Regions from separate parts of the Pseudomonas sp. 910_23 genome, predicted to be linked through region 1. Evidence: riboswitches for the same ligand, from Rfam matches in the RefSeq annotation. Region 1 holds a riboswitch; each other region holds the start of a gene.

Region 1 (5,167 bases):
AGCTGCAACATCGGTGCCGGGTAGAACTCAGCCACCGGCCCCAGGCACAGCACGGCCAGGGGTTTCGCGCCGGCTGGCAAGCCCAGCAGTTCGGCCAACGCCAGGGGTTCGAACAGCGACACCCAGCCCATGCCCAGGCCTTCCACGCGCGCCGCCAGCCACAGGTTCTGGATTGCGCAAGATAGAGACGCCATGTCCATTTCCGGCAAGGTGCGGCGCCCGAAGATGTGGCGCTCGCGATCATCCATCAGTGCAGCCACCAGCACCTCGGCGCAGTCGCTGATGCCTTCGACCTTGAGCTTCATGAAGTCATCGGAGCGCTCGCCCAGGGCCTGCGCGGTGCGTGCGCGCTCTTCTTCCACCAACTGTTGAATCTGCCTGCGCAATGAGCGGTCGCTGATGCGGATAAAACGCCACGGTTGCATCAGGCCTACACTGGGTGCCTGGTGCGCGGCCTGGAGCAGGCGGTGCAACAGTTCCGGGGCGACGCTGCCGCCGGTGAAGTGGCGCATGTCGCGGCGTTCGGCGATGGCGCGGTAAACGGCCTGGCGGTCGGCCTCGGGGAAGGCGTTGTCAGTCATGGCCTCATCGGGGGCACGCCCCCTCCCACATTGGATGGGGTTTCAACTCGGTCAACTGTGGGAGCTGGCTTGCCTGCGATAGCGGTCTCAAGGTCTGGCACGAACAACGCGGCCACCGCGCCAGGATTCGACGGAAAATAAAAGTGTACGTAGGAAGCGGTCAGCCGCCCTTGTCGGTAAACCGCTTCAGCCCCGCGCCCGCCGTTAGGGCTCAGGCCACGGGCGATCGGCGCCAATGCGGTGCTGGTCAAGGAGTGGTGATAGGTGTGCCCGCGCAACGTACCTTCCGGCAATTCGACACTTTGCAGGGCCAGTGCCGCGAGTTTCTTTTGCATCACCGCATCGCCTGGCAGCACGCCAACCAGTTCGGCTCGGGCGCCCTCTACATCCGTCAGCGAATCGAGCAGATAGAGCATGCCGCCACATTCGGCGAGCAGTGGCTTGCCGGCGGCGTGATGAGCACGGATGGCCTCCAGCATCGAGGTGTTTGCCGACAGCGCCTGGTGGTGCAGCTCCGGGTACCCGCCTGGCAGGTAAAGGCTGTCTGCCTGCGGCAGTTGGCGATCATGAATAGGTGAGAAGAATGTCAGCTCTGCGCCCATGGCCCGCAGCAAATCCAGGCTGGCGCCATAGGTAAAGGCAAAGGCTTCGTCACGGGCGACGGCGATACGCACACCGGCAAGTAACGGTTCGGCCTTGATCACTTCGGGCGCGGCAAAGGTCACGGGGGGCGGCAGGGCCACTTCGCAGCTACTGCCCAATGCCTGGGCGGCGGCATCCAGGCGTACATCGAGGTCATTGAGTTCGCTGGCTTGCACCAGGCCCAGGTGGCGGCTCGGCAGTTCGATACCGGTCTCGCGGGATAACGCGCCGTACCAACGCAAGCCCTCCGTGAGGCTGCCTTCGAGCAACTGGGCATGGCGCAGGGTGCCGACACGGTTGGCCAGCACGCCGGCGAACGGCAGGTCGGGCTGATAGCGCGCCAGGCCCAGGGCCAGGGCACCAAAGGTCTGGGCCATGGCAGTCCCGTCGATCACCCCCAGCACTGGCACGCCGTAGTGCCGCGCCAGGTCGGCGCTGGAGGGGGTGCCGTCGAACAGCCCCATCACGCCTTCGATCAGGATCAGGTCGGCCTCCCCCGCCGCCTCCCACAGCAAACGACGACTTTCCTGCTCGCCCACCATCCACATGTCCAATTGATACACCGGCGCACCGCTGGCGCGCTCGTGGATCATCGGGTCGAGAAAGTCCGGCCCGCATTTGAACACGCGCACCTTGCGCCCCAGGTTGCGATGCAAACGGGCCAGCGCAGCGGTGACCGTGGTTTTGCCTTGGCCGGACGCCGGAGCGGCGATCAAGACGGCTGGGCATTGGCGGGGCTGATTCAAAGTTCAACGCCCTTCTGTGCCTTGATACCGGCCTGGAACGCGTGCTTGAGCATGCCCATTTCGGTGACGGTGTCGCCCATTTCGATCAATTCAGGCTTGGCACCACGGCCAGTGACCACCACATGCTGCATCGGCGGGCGGGCTTGCAGGTCGCTTAGTACCTGGTCCAGGTCGAGGTAGCCGTGCTTGAGAGCGATGTTCAGTTCATCCAGCACCACCAGGCCAATGGAAGGGTCATTGAGCATTGCCCGCGACACCGCCCAAGCTGCTTCGGCGGCGGCGATATCGCGTTGACGATCCTGGGTTTCCCAGGTGAAGCCTTCGCCCATGACGTGGAAGCGAACTTGCTCGGGGAAGCGCCGGAAGAACAGCTCTTCGCCTGTGCTGTTGCGGCCCTTGATGAACTGCACCACACCGCACTGCATGCCGTGACCCATGGCGCGGGCCAACATGCCGAAGGCCGAACTGCTCTTGCCTTTGCCGTTGCCGGTCAATACCAGCAACAAGCCGCACTCATTCGGCGAATTGGCGATGCGCTCGTCGATCACGGCTTTTTTGCGCAACATGCGCGCCAGGTGGCGTTCGTCTCGGTCGGGGGAATCGGTCATGGCAGCTCTCCGTTGGGGCTGGACAAAAACGGCGGGCAGGAAAAAGAAAAAACAGACAGCCAAGCATCGCCCACCGTGATGCTGTTGAATGTTCAAGGCCGGTCTCCGGACTCATGAGTGGCGCGTCTTGTCGAAGCAGCCGAGGGCGCGCCTTCCCATATCGCGGGCGATACAGTGGCAAACAGCACCGTCTTGACTCATTTACCGTTGCGGGGGCAGCGCCGGAATCGCGGCAGCACTGTGTACAAGTGCGCTCGCTCACCGGCTTCCCTGTTTCACCCTGTCGACGCGCACGCCACAGAGCACCTGGAACAAGCCGCGAAGGTTAGTGGGTTGGGGGTGGAGCGTCAATTAAAGCTGGCCTTGTACTTGAACCATCCGTACAGCGTGCTTCTCTACCCTTACAGGTATCAAGGAGAAAACCATGCCTAAAACCCGACTGGCCTTACTGATCATGCTCACCGGCAGCCTCGCCGCCTGCGGCGAAAGCTCTACCTTGCAAGTCTCCGATGGCACCGGGCCCTCGCCCAAACTGCCGGAGCCGAACAAGACGCTGATTCCCACCGTCAACATCGCCCCGGCGATCGGTTGGCCTGAAGGCGCCAAGCCAACGGCTGCCGCCGGCACCCAAGTGGCCGCATTCGCCGAGGGCCTGGAGCATCCACGCTGGCTCTACGTACTGCCCAACGGCGACGTGTTGGTGGCCGAGACCAATGCGCCACCCAAGCCAGACGACACCAAAGGCGTGCGGGGTTGGGTGATGGAAAAAGTCATGGGCCGCGCCGGTGCCGGTGTGCCGAGCCCGAACCGCATTACGTTGTTGCGCGATGCCGATCATGACGGCGTGGCCGAAACGCGTACGGTATTTCTACAAAATCTGAATTCGCCGTTTGGCATGACACTGGTGGGCAACGACCTGTACGTGGCGGACTCGGACAAGTTGCTGCGTTTTCCTTATCAGCCAGGTGAAACCGCAATCACATCCCCAGGCACAACAGTCGTGGAGTTGCCAGGTGGCCCCTTGAACCACCACTGGACGAAAAACGTGGTGGCCAGCAAGGATGGCAGCAAGTTGTATGTGAGCGTCGGCTCCAACAGCAACGTCGGTGAAAATGGCCTGGACGCCGAACAAGGCCGCGCGGCGATCTGGGAAGTTGATCGCGCCACGGGCCAACACCGCATTTTCGCCTCCGGCCTGCGCAACCCCAACGGCATGGCCTGGGAGCCACAGAGCGGCAAACTGTGGACGGCGGTGAACGAGCGCGATGAAATCGGCAGTGACCTGGTGCCGGACTACATCACCTCAGTCAAGGATGGCGGCTTCTATGGCTGGCCCTTCAGCTATTACGGCCAGCATGTGGATGTGCGCGTCACGCCGCAAAACCTGGACTTGGTTGCCAAAGCCATCGCGCCAGACTACGCGGTAGGCCCGCACACCGCTTCACTGGGGCTGACCTTCGCCGAGGGCAGCAAGTTGCCTACGCAATTCAGCAACGGCGCGTTTATCGGCCAGCATGGTTCGTGGAATCGCAAGCCGCATAGTGGCTACAAGGTGATTTTTGTGCCGTTTGAAGAGGGCCAGCCGAAAGGACAGCCGGTGGATGTGCTGACGGGGTTTCTCAACAGCGACGAGAAAGCCATGGGCCGGCCGGTGGGCGTGGTGATTGATCAGCAGGGTGATTTGCTGGTGGCTGATGATGTGGGCAATAAGGTGTGGCGGGTTTCTGCAGCCAAGTAACCCATCTCAAGAGCATTGCAAATAATGTGGGAGGGGGCTTGCCCCCGATTGCGGTCTGTCAGCTGAGTATGTGCCGACTGTTACACCACTATCGGGGGCAAGCCCCCTCCCACCATGGATCTATGTACGACTCAAGGGTTGCGTGCCAGATTCCCCGGTAAAACCCGCTTGGCACTCAGGTAGGCATTCTGCCAATACGCTTTGGATAGCGTGTCGAGCTTAACCGTACCGCCGGTTTGCGGCGCATGCACAAAGCGCCCTTCCCCGACATAGATTCCCGCATGGCTGACCCGTGAACCACCGCCTGTGGCGAAGAACAGCAAGTCACCGGTTTGCAGGTTCTGCTCGCTGACGTCCTGGCCACGCATCACGATCAGTTCGCGGGTGGTGCGCGGCAGGGAAATGCCGGCGGCGTCGCGGAACACAAAGCCGATCAGGCCACTGCAATCAAACCCCGAATCCGGTGTATTGCCGCCCCAGCGATAAGGCGTGCCGACCAGGCCCAGCGCACGGAAGAGCACGTCTTCGGCAGCAGGCGAAAAATTCTGGGTGGCGTAGTTGAATACCGGCTTGGGCTTGACCGCTACAGGCGCGGGCGGCGGTGGACGGCTGGCGCAGGCGCTGAGCAGCGCGGCGCAAACAATGAGCATCAGGCGGGCCGAGGTCGACATGTGCAGAACAATCCTGGTCTGGATGCGGCTTTCGCTGCCGAACGTTGAAAACCAGAACGCGCAAGCAAAGCTCGCGCGAACGGATAACAACAATGTCCAGGGATTCTAGCGCTTACACGTCAAACTTCAAGTATCACTTTAACTTTACTTACTAGCGGTAACCGTAGTCGGGGCCATGGCG
Region 2 (5,167 bases), on a different contig from region 1:
CATCGATAAACCCGGTATTGGCCGCCTGCAAGTGGGAGCGGTAGAACAGCACCGCGGCCACGGGAAAGTCGGCGCGCCAATCCGCCTGCCAGTCATTGAGGCGGGCATTGGCTTTGTGCGGGTGATAGATCGCCGTACGCGGCAAGGTTTGTGGCTCGGCCCAGGCATAGTCGCGGCCCAGATGGGCGCTGGCCAGGCAGTGATAAAAGTCCAATGCATTGCCCAGGCCACCCTGGCGCAAAAAGTGCCACAGACGCTCGCGCTGTTCAGCAGCAACGGTGCTCAGGCCGCTGAGTTCCGGGTCTGGACGATCATCCCCCGGCACCAGGATCAACGTGACGCCACGCTCGGCCAGCTCTACCAGGCGCTCGATGCCGTAGCGCCAATAACCAATGCCGCCATGCAAGGAAATCAGGATGACCTTGGCGTGACGCAACACCTCATCGACGTACAGGTCGACCGAGGCGTGGTTCTGCACCTGCATCGGGTTGGCCAGGCGCAGGCTGGGGTAATCCTCGGGCAACTGCTGGGCGGCTTCGGCCAGCAGCGCCAGGCTGGAGTCACCGCTGCACAGGATCACCAGCTCGGCGGGGGTTTGGCCAAGGTCGGCAATATTGTCGTCCGCGACGAAACCACCGGGTTGGGTCCTGAGCAGGTGCATGGTTAAACGCTGAGGGCAGCGCGCAATTGCGCTTCAAGGCCAGCGGCGTCCAGCTCCTGACCGATCAGCACCAGGCGCGTGATACGCGCTTCATCGGCACCCCAGGCACGGTCGAAGTGCTTGTCAAAGCGTGTGCCCACGCCCTGGATCAGCAGGCGCATCGGCTTGTTCGGGATAGCAGCAAAGCCTTTGACGCGCAAAATGCCGTGTTGCACCACCAATTGGGTCAGGGCGTCCAGCAACAGTGCTTCGTCGGCTTGAGGCAGGTCGATGGAGATGGAGTCGAAAGCATCGTGATCGTGGTCGTCTTCGCCTTCATGGTGATGATCGTGATGGCTGTGGCGAGCGTCGATATGCTCTTCGGAGCCGGCACCCAGGCCGATCAGCACGTCCAATGGCAGGCGACCGCTGCTGGCTTCGATGATCTTAACCGCCGGCGGCAGCTCCTCGGCCACTTCCAGGCGCACGCGGGCCAGGTCTTCGGTGCTGATCAGGTCGGCTTTGTTGAGGATCACCAGGTCGGCGCTGGCCAGTTGGTCGGCGAACAGCTCGTGCAAAGGCGACTCGTGGTCCAGGTTCGGGTCCAGTTTGCGCTGGGCGTCGACTTGATCCGGGAACGCAGCGAAAGTGCCGGCGGCCACGGCCGGGCTGTCGACCACCGTGATCACCGCGTCAACCGTGCAGGCGCTGCGGATTTCCGGCCACTGGAACGCTTGCACCAGGGGTTTGGGCAAAGCCAGGCCCGAGGTTTCGATCAGGATATGGTCAAGGTCACCACGACGAGCGACCAGTTCGCGCATCACCGGGAAGAACTCTTCCTGCACGGTGCAGCACAGGCAGCCGTTGGCCAGTTCGTACACGCGGCCGTTGGCTTCTTCTTCGGTACACCCGATGGAGCATTGCTTGAGGATTTCGCCGTCAATGCCCAGTTCGCCGAACTCGTTGACGATCACGGCTATGCGACGGCCCTGGGCGTTATCGAGCATGTGGCGCAGCAACGTGGTCTTGCCCGAGCCGAGGAAGCCGGTAACGATGGTGACGGGGAGTTTGGCCAGTGTTTTCATCGGATGCCCTTTGGGGCGGGCATACGGGACGACAGGCCCTGCGGCGCGCGCAGCAGCGGATTTCGTCACCGGATCACCCCGCCCGGTTGAATTGGAAAATCGGTGACGAGGCAGGTCTCCTGGCTTGGGGCGTGCAGGTCTTGTGACCAACGCTGACTGCGCCTTCCCGCCGTCTCGGCAGTGGCGTGGCAGTCAACTGAACCCTTCACAGTTGCGGGGGCAGCCGCGGCTTGAACCGCGTTCCCTTCTTAGCTTCGACCTGGGCCGAAGAACCTCGAGGGTGCAAGGCTACGCAGTGCAACGGAGCGGGTCAATGTCGCGCCGCCTAAAGCATAAACTTACCCAGCCTGTGCCTTAACCAACTCAGTCTTTGTAAGGCTTGAGCCGATCCCGCAAAAGCGCCTGCAATATGATGTCATATTCAATACGGAACGGTCGCGCAGTCCGACACCACGCAGCAGTGCTCATTTCATACAGACACTCCTGCCCTTTCGCAATTAGCAGAGTGTTTTTGAAATGTGGCGAATTTTAATCCATTGGCTTCAGGAATGAATCATGCTGATATCGACTTCTAACGCGCCCACTCCCTTCGCTCTTTTTAACGATACAGGTGCAATCAATAACAAACCGCGAGTCAGTACTGACGCTGTTGAGGGTGCGCCGCAGGGTTCCCTGGCCAGCCCTCCGGCCGCACAGCACAATCATAGCAATCTGCCGCGATTCAAACGATCAGAGCCACTCTTGAGCAGCCTTGTAGAACAGCCCACCAGCGACCGCCCTAAGGTAGTCCATTACCAACAGGACGCTGTGATGAATAAGATAAAACAGCACTTTCGTGAGTACGCCACAGGCGAAAACGACCGTTTTGTAAACGTTAACGAATTGAAAGAAGCGGCAGGTCAGGTGCCAACCACCAGAACTTTTTCCGCCGAGGCAACCTTGTATGCCAAGATACTCCTGCAAAACCCTCGGGCACTTCGTGAGCTAGATATCGGCATTGGTGACAATGGCAGGCCCGGCGCAGAAGATGGAAGATTCGATATTGAAAACATCGAGCACATGCTCACAAAGCCCACTTTCGATGGGCAGCACTATGCCGTTTTGCTGCGTTATCGACCCAACTAACTAATCTGGTCAAGTTACACAGCCGGCGATGTTTGACACTTGATCGCAAGGCTTCGACAGGCAAGCGGTGCTCCTCAAGACGCATCTATTTGACGTACATCACTGCGTCATGCTCTCCTACACATCTTGTTTCGGGTGCCCTTCACAGGGTGAAACGGGAAACCGGTGAGTCGATGCGTCGACGAGTCCGGTGCTGCCCCCGCAACGGTAAGCGAGTGAAGTGTCACAGCCACTGTGCAAATGCATGGGAAGGCGATGCTGTCAGGACGTTCAAAAGTCCCCTCGCAAGCCCGGAGACCGGCCCGAAAATATCAGATAACAAACCCGCGGTGGGCGGGCGCTGTTCAGAACCCTGCGTGCCTGGCTCGCGGGGTTTTCATGCGCTCGTTTCACCCTGATACCTGAAAGGGACGCGCCATGTCGATCATCAGCAGCACTTCTCCCTCCGCCAGCAGCACTGCCACCTTGAGCCAACGCCTGACCGCCGCCATCGGTGCATCAATCCTTGGCGCGTGCCTGGTGTATTTCGCCGGTTTCTCCCATATCGAAGCCGTGCACAACGCGGCCCACGATACCCGCCACAGCGCCGCGTTCCCGTGCCACTGAGACCTGCCGACATGATCAAGCGTATTGCCCAAACCGCAGGGTTCACCGGCTTATTGGCCGCCCTGCTGCTGACCCTGCTGCAAAGCTTGTGGGTCGCGCCGTTGATTTTGCAGGCGGAGACCTTTGAAAAGGCTCCAGCTGTTGCCGAAGTCCCCCATGAACATGCTGCTGGCGCCGCTGCCCACACCCACGACGCCGAAGCCTGGGAGCCGGAAGATGGCTGGCAGCGCGTGCTGTCGACCACCGGTGGCAACCTGGTCGTTGCGGTCGGGTTTGCGCTGATGCTGGCCGGCCTGTACACCCTGCGCGCACCAACCCGTACAGCTCAAGGGCTACTGTGGGGCCTGGCCGGTTACGCGACATTCGTACTTGCGCCGACCTTGGGCCTGCCGCCTGAACTGCCGGGCACCGCCGCCGCTGATCTGGCGCAACGGCAGATCTGGTGGATCGGCACTGCCGCGTCTACCGCTGCTGGCATTGCTTTGCTGGTGTTCGGTCGCGGCTGGTTGCTCAAAGTGCTGGGCGTGGCGATCGTCGCCGTACCCCACGTGATTGGCGCTCCGCAGCCGGAAGTCCACTCCATGCTGGCCCCGGAGGCCCTCGAAGCCCAGTTCAAGATCGCATCGCAGTTGACCAATGTGGCGTTCTGGCTGGCCCTTGGTCTGATCAGTGCCTGGCTGTTTCGCCGTAACCGCGACGAACACTACTCGGCATGACCCTCGTCGTCGGCCTGGGTTGCCAGCGGGGTTGTGATGTCCGAACCCTGCTGGAACTCCTTGATAGCGCCCTCGCCGAAGGCGGCATTGAACGCCAACGCATTACCGCGCTGGCGAGCATTGATCGCAAACAGGCTGAGCCGGGGTTGGTGGCCCTGGCCCAATTGTTGAGCCTGCCCTTGCAGTGTTTCAGCGCCGAACAACTGGCCGGCTTTGAACATCGGCTGAGCCACAAATCAGACGTAGCATTTAGCCATACCGGCTGTTACGGCATCGCCGAAAGTGCCGCATTGGCCTTGGCCGAGCAACTCGCCCACGGCCCTGCCCACCTGCTCATCACCCGCAAGAAAACCATCCAGGCCACCCTTGCATTGGCCTGCGCCGGTTAAAATCCCGATAATTGCCGTTCTCGATCATGAGCAATCTTCATGCTCGCCCGTTTTTTCAACAGGAATTCCCCATGACCGTCTACTTCATCGGCGCAGGCCCCGGCGACCCGGAACTGATTACCGTCAAGGGCCAGCGGCTGATCCGCAGCTGCCCGGTGATCATCTACGCTGGCTCGCTGGTGCCTGCGGCAGTACTGGAAGGTCATCAGGCACACCAGGTGGTCAACAGTGCCGAGCTGCACCTGGAACAGATCATCGACGTGATCAAAGCCGCCCATGCGCAAGGCCAGGATGTGGCGCGCGTGCACTCCGGCGACCCGAGCCTTTATGGGGCGATTGGTGAGCAAATCCGTCACTTGCGCGAGCTGGGCATTCCCTTTCAGATCATTCCCGGGGTCACGGCGGTGGCTGCCTGCGCGGCGTTGCTGGAAACCGAACTGACCCTGCCGGACATTGCCCAGAGCGTGATCCTGACCCGTTATGCGGATAAAACCAGCATGCCGGCGGGTGAGGGCTTCGACAGCCTGGCCCGGCACGGCACGACAATGGCCATTCACTTGGGGGTCAATCATCTGGACAGGATCGTCGCTGAGCTGCTGCCGCACT
Region 3 (5,167 bases), on a different contig from region 1:
TGTGCTCGCGCGCTCCCTCCGTCACTGTCAGGGTGTAATGCACCTGGCCGGGGTTGCCTGGTTCAGGGCGAGTGCTTTGCGGCAACCGAAAGAAACCCGAGTCTTCGATCAGTTGCCGTAACTCTTGCTGGTCCTGCTCGGGCAGCGCGTCCAGTTCGACGCTGCGCGGTTTGGCCAACCCTGGAAAAAACGCCGCCCCGCCGCTTTCCTTGATTGAAATTCGCATGGCTGTTCCTCGCCGCACAGGCGGCTTCGTCAAACGTTAATGCCCACCGCTTTCCAGCCTGCCTTGACCGCCTTCTGCTCATCCTTGTTTACGCCATAAAGCTGACCGGCAATATCATGGGTGATACGCGCAAAACGCAAAAAGCCGGAATTGGGCCGCAGCCGCGAATCGCGCAGTGCGTCATACCAGATCCGCCCTGCACGCTCCCAGGCGAACCCGCCAATCTTGGTGGCCACCTGATAGAACGCGTGGTTGGGAATGCCGGAATTGATATGCACGCCACCATTGTCCTCGTAGGTTTGCACAAAATCATCCATATGCCCCGGCTGCGGGTCTTTGCCCAGCAGCTTGTCATCAAAGGCGGTGCCCGGGGCTTTCATCGAACGCAGAGCGGTGCCTTTGATCTTTTTGGTAAACAGCCCCTTGCCGATCAACCAGTCGGCGTCCTCGGCCGTTTGCTTCAGCGCGTACTGCTTGATCAACGAACCGAATACATCCGACAGCGACTCGTTCAGCGCGCCGGACTGGTTGAAGTACATCAGCTTGGCCTCATCCTCGGTCACGCCATGAGCCAACTCATGGCCAATGACGTCGAGTGCCACGGTGAAGCGATTGAACAACTGCTGGTCGCCATCGCCGAACACCATCTGGGTCGAATTCCAGAACGCGTTGTTGTAGTCCTGGCCGAAGTGCACCGTGGCGTCCAGCGCCATGCCCGCATCGTCGATGGAGTTGCGGTCGAATACCTGGTCAAAAAAATCGAAGGTCGCGCCCAGGCCATCATAGGCTTCGTCCACCGCGGCATCGCCACTGGCGGGCTGCCCTTCACCGCGAACCAGCTTGCCGGGCAGGCTATCGGTGTTTCCGGCGCTGTAGATCGAGCGCTGTTTCTCGGCGCCCACGGCCAGCGCCATGCGGGCCGGGCCCTTGGCGGGTACCGCGACCATACGCAACGACCGGAACGTGCTGTCCTTGGCGCGCGTGCGTAATGCGACCTCCCGCTGGGCTTTATCCCCGTGGCGGGCGATCTGGTCGAGCATGTACGGCGGGATCAGGCAGAAAATCGGGTTGCGCAGTTGGCGAACACACATGAGCTGGCTCCTTTTTGGCGTGTGATGAACGTCCGGGTAACGGTTTTCAGGATAGCCCTGTGTTCGCCCCCTGGGCCAAATTGTCATGAGTTTGTGTTTCAGTGGTGTTTATCCGAGGCCCATAAGGAACATGCCCATGCCCGCCCGCACAGCCAAAATCGACCTTTCCCACCGCCCAAGGCTCGCCGACCTGCGTCCATTGGTCGCGGCCAGCCCCACCCTGCTGGAAACCAGAGCCGCGACGCCGCGTGTCACAGCGGCCAAGGACTTCAAAAACCGCGCGGGCTATGCCGACGATTTCCTCAGCGATTTCGTGGTGCCATGGCCCACGGTTGGCGAGCCACTGGCGGGCGACGTGCAACCCAAGCGCCTGGACTACACGCATTTCTCCATCACCATGTCGCGCTCCCGAAGATTGGCGCTCTACGTGGGGGTCAATATCGACGGCGCCAAGCATGTGGACATCACGCGCAGCAACGACACCTGGGCCTACGATGGCCGCCTGCCCCTGGACGCCCAAGTAGGTGAAGACCTCTATGCCGGCAATGGCCTGGACCGCGGCCACCTGGTACGGCGCCAGGACCCCAACTGGGGCGACGAGGCGAACACCGCCAACTTCGACACCTTTCACTTCACCAACTGCTCCCCTCAAATGAGCGGCTTCAACCAGAAAACCTGGCTGGAGCTCGAAGACTACATCCTCGACAACACCCAGCGCTGGAAAGCCCGGGCCACGGTGTTTACCGGGCCAGTGTTCGCCGATGACGACCGGCTTTACCGTGGCGTGAAAATCCCCAAGGCGTTCTGGAAAGTGGTGGCTTACCTCAGCGACGATGGCAAGCCCTCGGCCAGTGCCTACACCATTGACCAAAGCCGCGAACTGGGCCAACTCGACCTGGTATTCGGCCCGCTTCGAACCTACCAGCGCAGTGTGATCCAGATCGAACAACTGACCGGCATCCGCTTCGCCAACCTGGCCGACTACGACGGGTTCAGCAACGAAGAACGCGCCACAGGTACGCGGATCGAAGCGCTGATCCGCGGGCCGCAAGATATTCGACTCTGATTCGCTCCTACAGGGCGCGATCGCTTACCATACCGCCGCCGGTTCCCGTATGGGACTAACAGGGAATTCGAAACGCCGCACGCGACGTGAACCGAAACTGCCCCCGCAACTGTAGATGCCGAGCCTGCTCCCCACTGCCACTGGACCGCGTCCGGGAAGGCGGGAGCAAGGCGACGACGCATCAGTCAGGAGACCTGCCGGCCCAGCTAATTCACTAACCGGCGGGGTGTCCGGGAAGGACATCCTGGCCCTGCCCATCAGCAGCGTCCATGGGCGTATTTCCGAGCCGTACCTCCCCTGCTGCATCTACGGTTCACAAGGAGATCGCCTCATGCTGCCACGCGTTACCGCCCTGATCGCAGGCTTGGGTATGTGTGCCCTGGCGCAAGCCGCGCCCACTCAGTACCCGTTGACCGTGCAAAACTGCGGCAGCACCCTGACCTTCCAGCACGCCCCCGCCCGCAGCGTGACCATCGGCCAAGCCGCCACCGAGATGCTCTACGCCCTGGGCGTGGGCGACAAGGTGGTCGGCACTTCGCTGTGGTTCAACAACGTGGCGGCGCAGTACAAGGCCCAGGACGACCGCGTCGAGCGCCTGGCCAACAACGAGCCAAGCTTCGAAGCCGTACTCGCCAAGCGCCCGCAACTGGTGGCCGCCGAGCTGGAATGGGTGGTAGGGCCCCAAGGCGTGGTCGGCACCCGTGAGCAGTTTCATGAACTGAAGATCCCCACCTACCTGTTGCCGTCCGACTGCGAAGGCAAGGACAACCTGGTGGGCGCCGATGGCACCCGGTTGGAGCCCTTTCGCATCGAGACGATCTACCAGAGCCTCCAGCAACTGGCGCAGATTTTCGACGTACAGGATCGCGGCCAGCAACTGACCGACGAACTCAAGGCGCGCCTGGCCAAATCCGTCGCTACGGCGCAGGGCAAAGGCTTGAAGCAGGCCAGCGCACTGGTGTGGTTCTCCAGCGCCGAAATGGCCAGCGACCCTTACGTAGCCGGCCATAAGGGCGTGCCGCAATTCATGCTGCAAACCCTAGGCCTGCGTAACGTCGTGCAGTCCGATGAAGAGTGGCCCGCCGTCGGCTGGGAAACCATCGCCAAGGCCAACCCCACCTTCCTGGTGATCGCACGCATGGACCGCCGCCGCTACCCGGCCGACGACCATGAAAAGAAACTCGCCTTCCTGCGCAGCGACCCCGTGACCCGTAACATGGACGCGGTCAAGAACAACCGCATCATCATCCTCGACGCCCTGGCGTTGCAGGCGAGCCTGCGCACCTTCGAAGGCCTTGAACAACTGGCCGCCGCCATCGACGGCTATAACCTGGGCCAATGATGCGCACCCTACTCGCCCTGGCGTTGCTGCTGCTCGCCCTACTCGCTGGCGTCGCCATCGGTGAAACTGCCATCGAACCGCAGGTGGTGCTGCAGGTGCTCGCCAATAAACTCTGGGGCGCAGGCTTCGTGCTGGACCCCATCGACGAAGGTGTGGTGTGGAACTATCGGCTCACCCGTGCCCTGGTGGCCGCAGCCTGCGGCGCAGGGTTGGCAACATGCGGCGTGATCCTGCAATCACTGCTGCGTAACCCGCTGGCCGATCCGTACCTGCTGGGCATCAGCGCCGGCGCGTCAACCGGCGCGGTACTCGTTGCCTTGATTGGCGTGGGCGGTGGCCTGGTGTCGTTATCGGCCGGCGCGTTTGTGGGGGCGATGGCGGCGTTTGCGCTGGTGACGCTGCTGGCGCGGGCCAGCGGTTCGTCCAGCGGCACCGGGCAAATCATCCTCGCAGGCATCGCCGGCTCGCAGTTGTTCAATGCCCTGACCGCGTTCCTGATCACCAAGTCCGCCAGCTCCGAACAAGCCCGCGGCATTATGTTCTGGCTGCTGGGCAACCTCAGCGGCGTGCGCTGGCCGTCGGTGTGGTTGGCGGTGCCGGTGGCGGTCGTGGGGCTCGCGGTGTGCCTGTGGCACCGTCGCGCACTGGATGCGTTTACCTTCGGCAGCGACTCGGCGGCCTCCCTCGGCATCCCCGTACGCCGAGTGCAATTTGTGCTGGTGGCCTGCGCTGCGCTGGTGACGGCGGTGATGGTGTCCATCGTCGGCTCCATCGGGTTTGTCGGTTTGGTGATTCCCCACGCGGTGCGCCTGTTGCTCGGCACCGGGCATTCGCGCTTGTTGCCGGCCAGCGCCTTGGGTGGCGCGCTGTTTTTGATCGCTGCGGACGTGCTGTCGCGCACCTTGATCAAGGGCCAGGTGATTCCGGTGGGTGTGGTGACCGCATTGGTGGGCGCGCCGGTGTTTGCGCTGATCCTGATTGGCCGGAGGAATGCGCGATGAGCGTGCTCAGTTGCAGCGGCCTGGGCTTCAAAGTGCGTGAGGCGCAGTTGCTGCGTGACGTTGACCTGGACGTGCAGTTGGGTGAAACCCTCGGCATCGTCGGGCCCAATGGTTCAGGCAAATCCACCCTGCTCAAATTGCTGGCTGGATTACGTGTGCCGGCCAGCGGCGATGTTCGCCTGGGTGGCAAGCCGCTGGGTGAGTTGCCGCGCCGCACCATCGCGCAACAATTGGCGGTCGTGGAGCAACAGGCCGACACCGACGACGCCATTCGCGTGTTCGATGCCGTGGCCCTGGGCCGCACGCCGTGGCTGTCGGCGCTGAGCCCGTGGTCGCGCGAAGACGATGCCATCGTGCATCAGGCCCTGCACGACGTAGACGCCACCCACCTGAGCCAACGCGCCTGGCGCAGCCTCTCCGGTGGCGAGCGTCAGCGCGTGC

The links. Region 1 has a riboswitch for cobalamin ahead of cobO (cob(I)yrinic acid a,c-diamide adenosyltransferase). Riboswitches for the same ligand answer to the same signal wherever they lie in the genome.
Positions count from the first base shown of each region.
Region 2: linked by a shared signal. The riboswitch ahead of FW800_RS07780 (CbtB domain-containing protein) and the one ahead of cobO (cob(I)yrinic acid a,c-diamide adenosyltransferase) in region 1 are both predicted to bind cobalamin.
Region 3: linked by a shared signal. The riboswitch ahead of FW800_RS10495 (ABC transporter substrate-binding protein) and the one ahead of cobO (cob(I)yrinic acid a,c-diamide adenosyltransferase) in region 1 are both predicted to bind cobalamin.

Region 1 covers NZ_VXCZ01000004.1:152,625-157,791, forward strand. Annotated here, with positions in the region: gene bluB (5,6-dimethylbenzimidazole synthase) at 1-581, opposite strand, end outside; gene FW800_RS06390 (cobyrinate a,c-diamide synthase) at 578-1,969, opposite strand; gene cobO (cob(I)yrinic acid a,c-diamide adenosyltransferase) at 1,966-2,577, opposite strand; cobalamin riboswitch at 2,657-2,902, opposite strand; gene FW800_RS06400 (PQQ-dependent sugar dehydrogenase) at 3,002-4,315, shown strand; gene FW800_RS06405 (C40 family peptidase) at 4,447-4,986, opposite strand; gene FW800_RS06410 (C40 family peptidase) at 5,131-5,167, opposite strand, start outside.
Region 2 covers NZ_VXCZ01000005.1:130,749-135,915, reverse strand. Annotated here, with positions in the region: gene cobN (cobaltochelatase subunit CobN) at 1-661, opposite strand, end outside; gene cobW (cobalamin biosynthesis protein CobW) at 664-1,725, opposite strand; cobalamin riboswitch at 1,818-2,017, opposite strand; gene FW800_RS07785 (hypothetical protein) at 2,281-2,850, shown strand; cobalamin riboswitch at 2,967-3,170, shown strand; gene FW800_RS07780 (CbtB domain-containing protein) at 3,268-3,456, shown strand; gene FW800_RS07775 (CbtA family protein) at 3,468-4,172, shown strand; gene FW800_RS07770 (cobalamin biosynthesis protein) at 4,169-4,561, shown strand; gene cobM (precorrin-4 C(11)-methyltransferase) at 4,633-5,167, shown strand, end outside.
Region 3 covers NZ_VXCZ01000007.1:68,201-73,367, reverse strand. Annotated here, with positions in the region: gene FW800_RS10510 (protealysin inhibitor emfourin) at 1-226, opposite strand, end outside; gene FW800_RS10505 (M4 family metallopeptidase) at 256-1,317, opposite strand; gene FW800_RS10500 (DNA/RNA non-specific endonuclease) at 1,454-2,383, shown strand; cobalamin riboswitch at 2,406-2,599, shown strand; gene FW800_RS10495 (ABC transporter substrate-binding protein) at 2,715-3,725, shown strand; gene FW800_RS10490 (FecCD family ABC transporter permease) at 3,722-4,726, shown strand; gene FW800_RS10485 (ABC transporter ATP-binding protein) at 4,723-5,167, shown strand, end outside.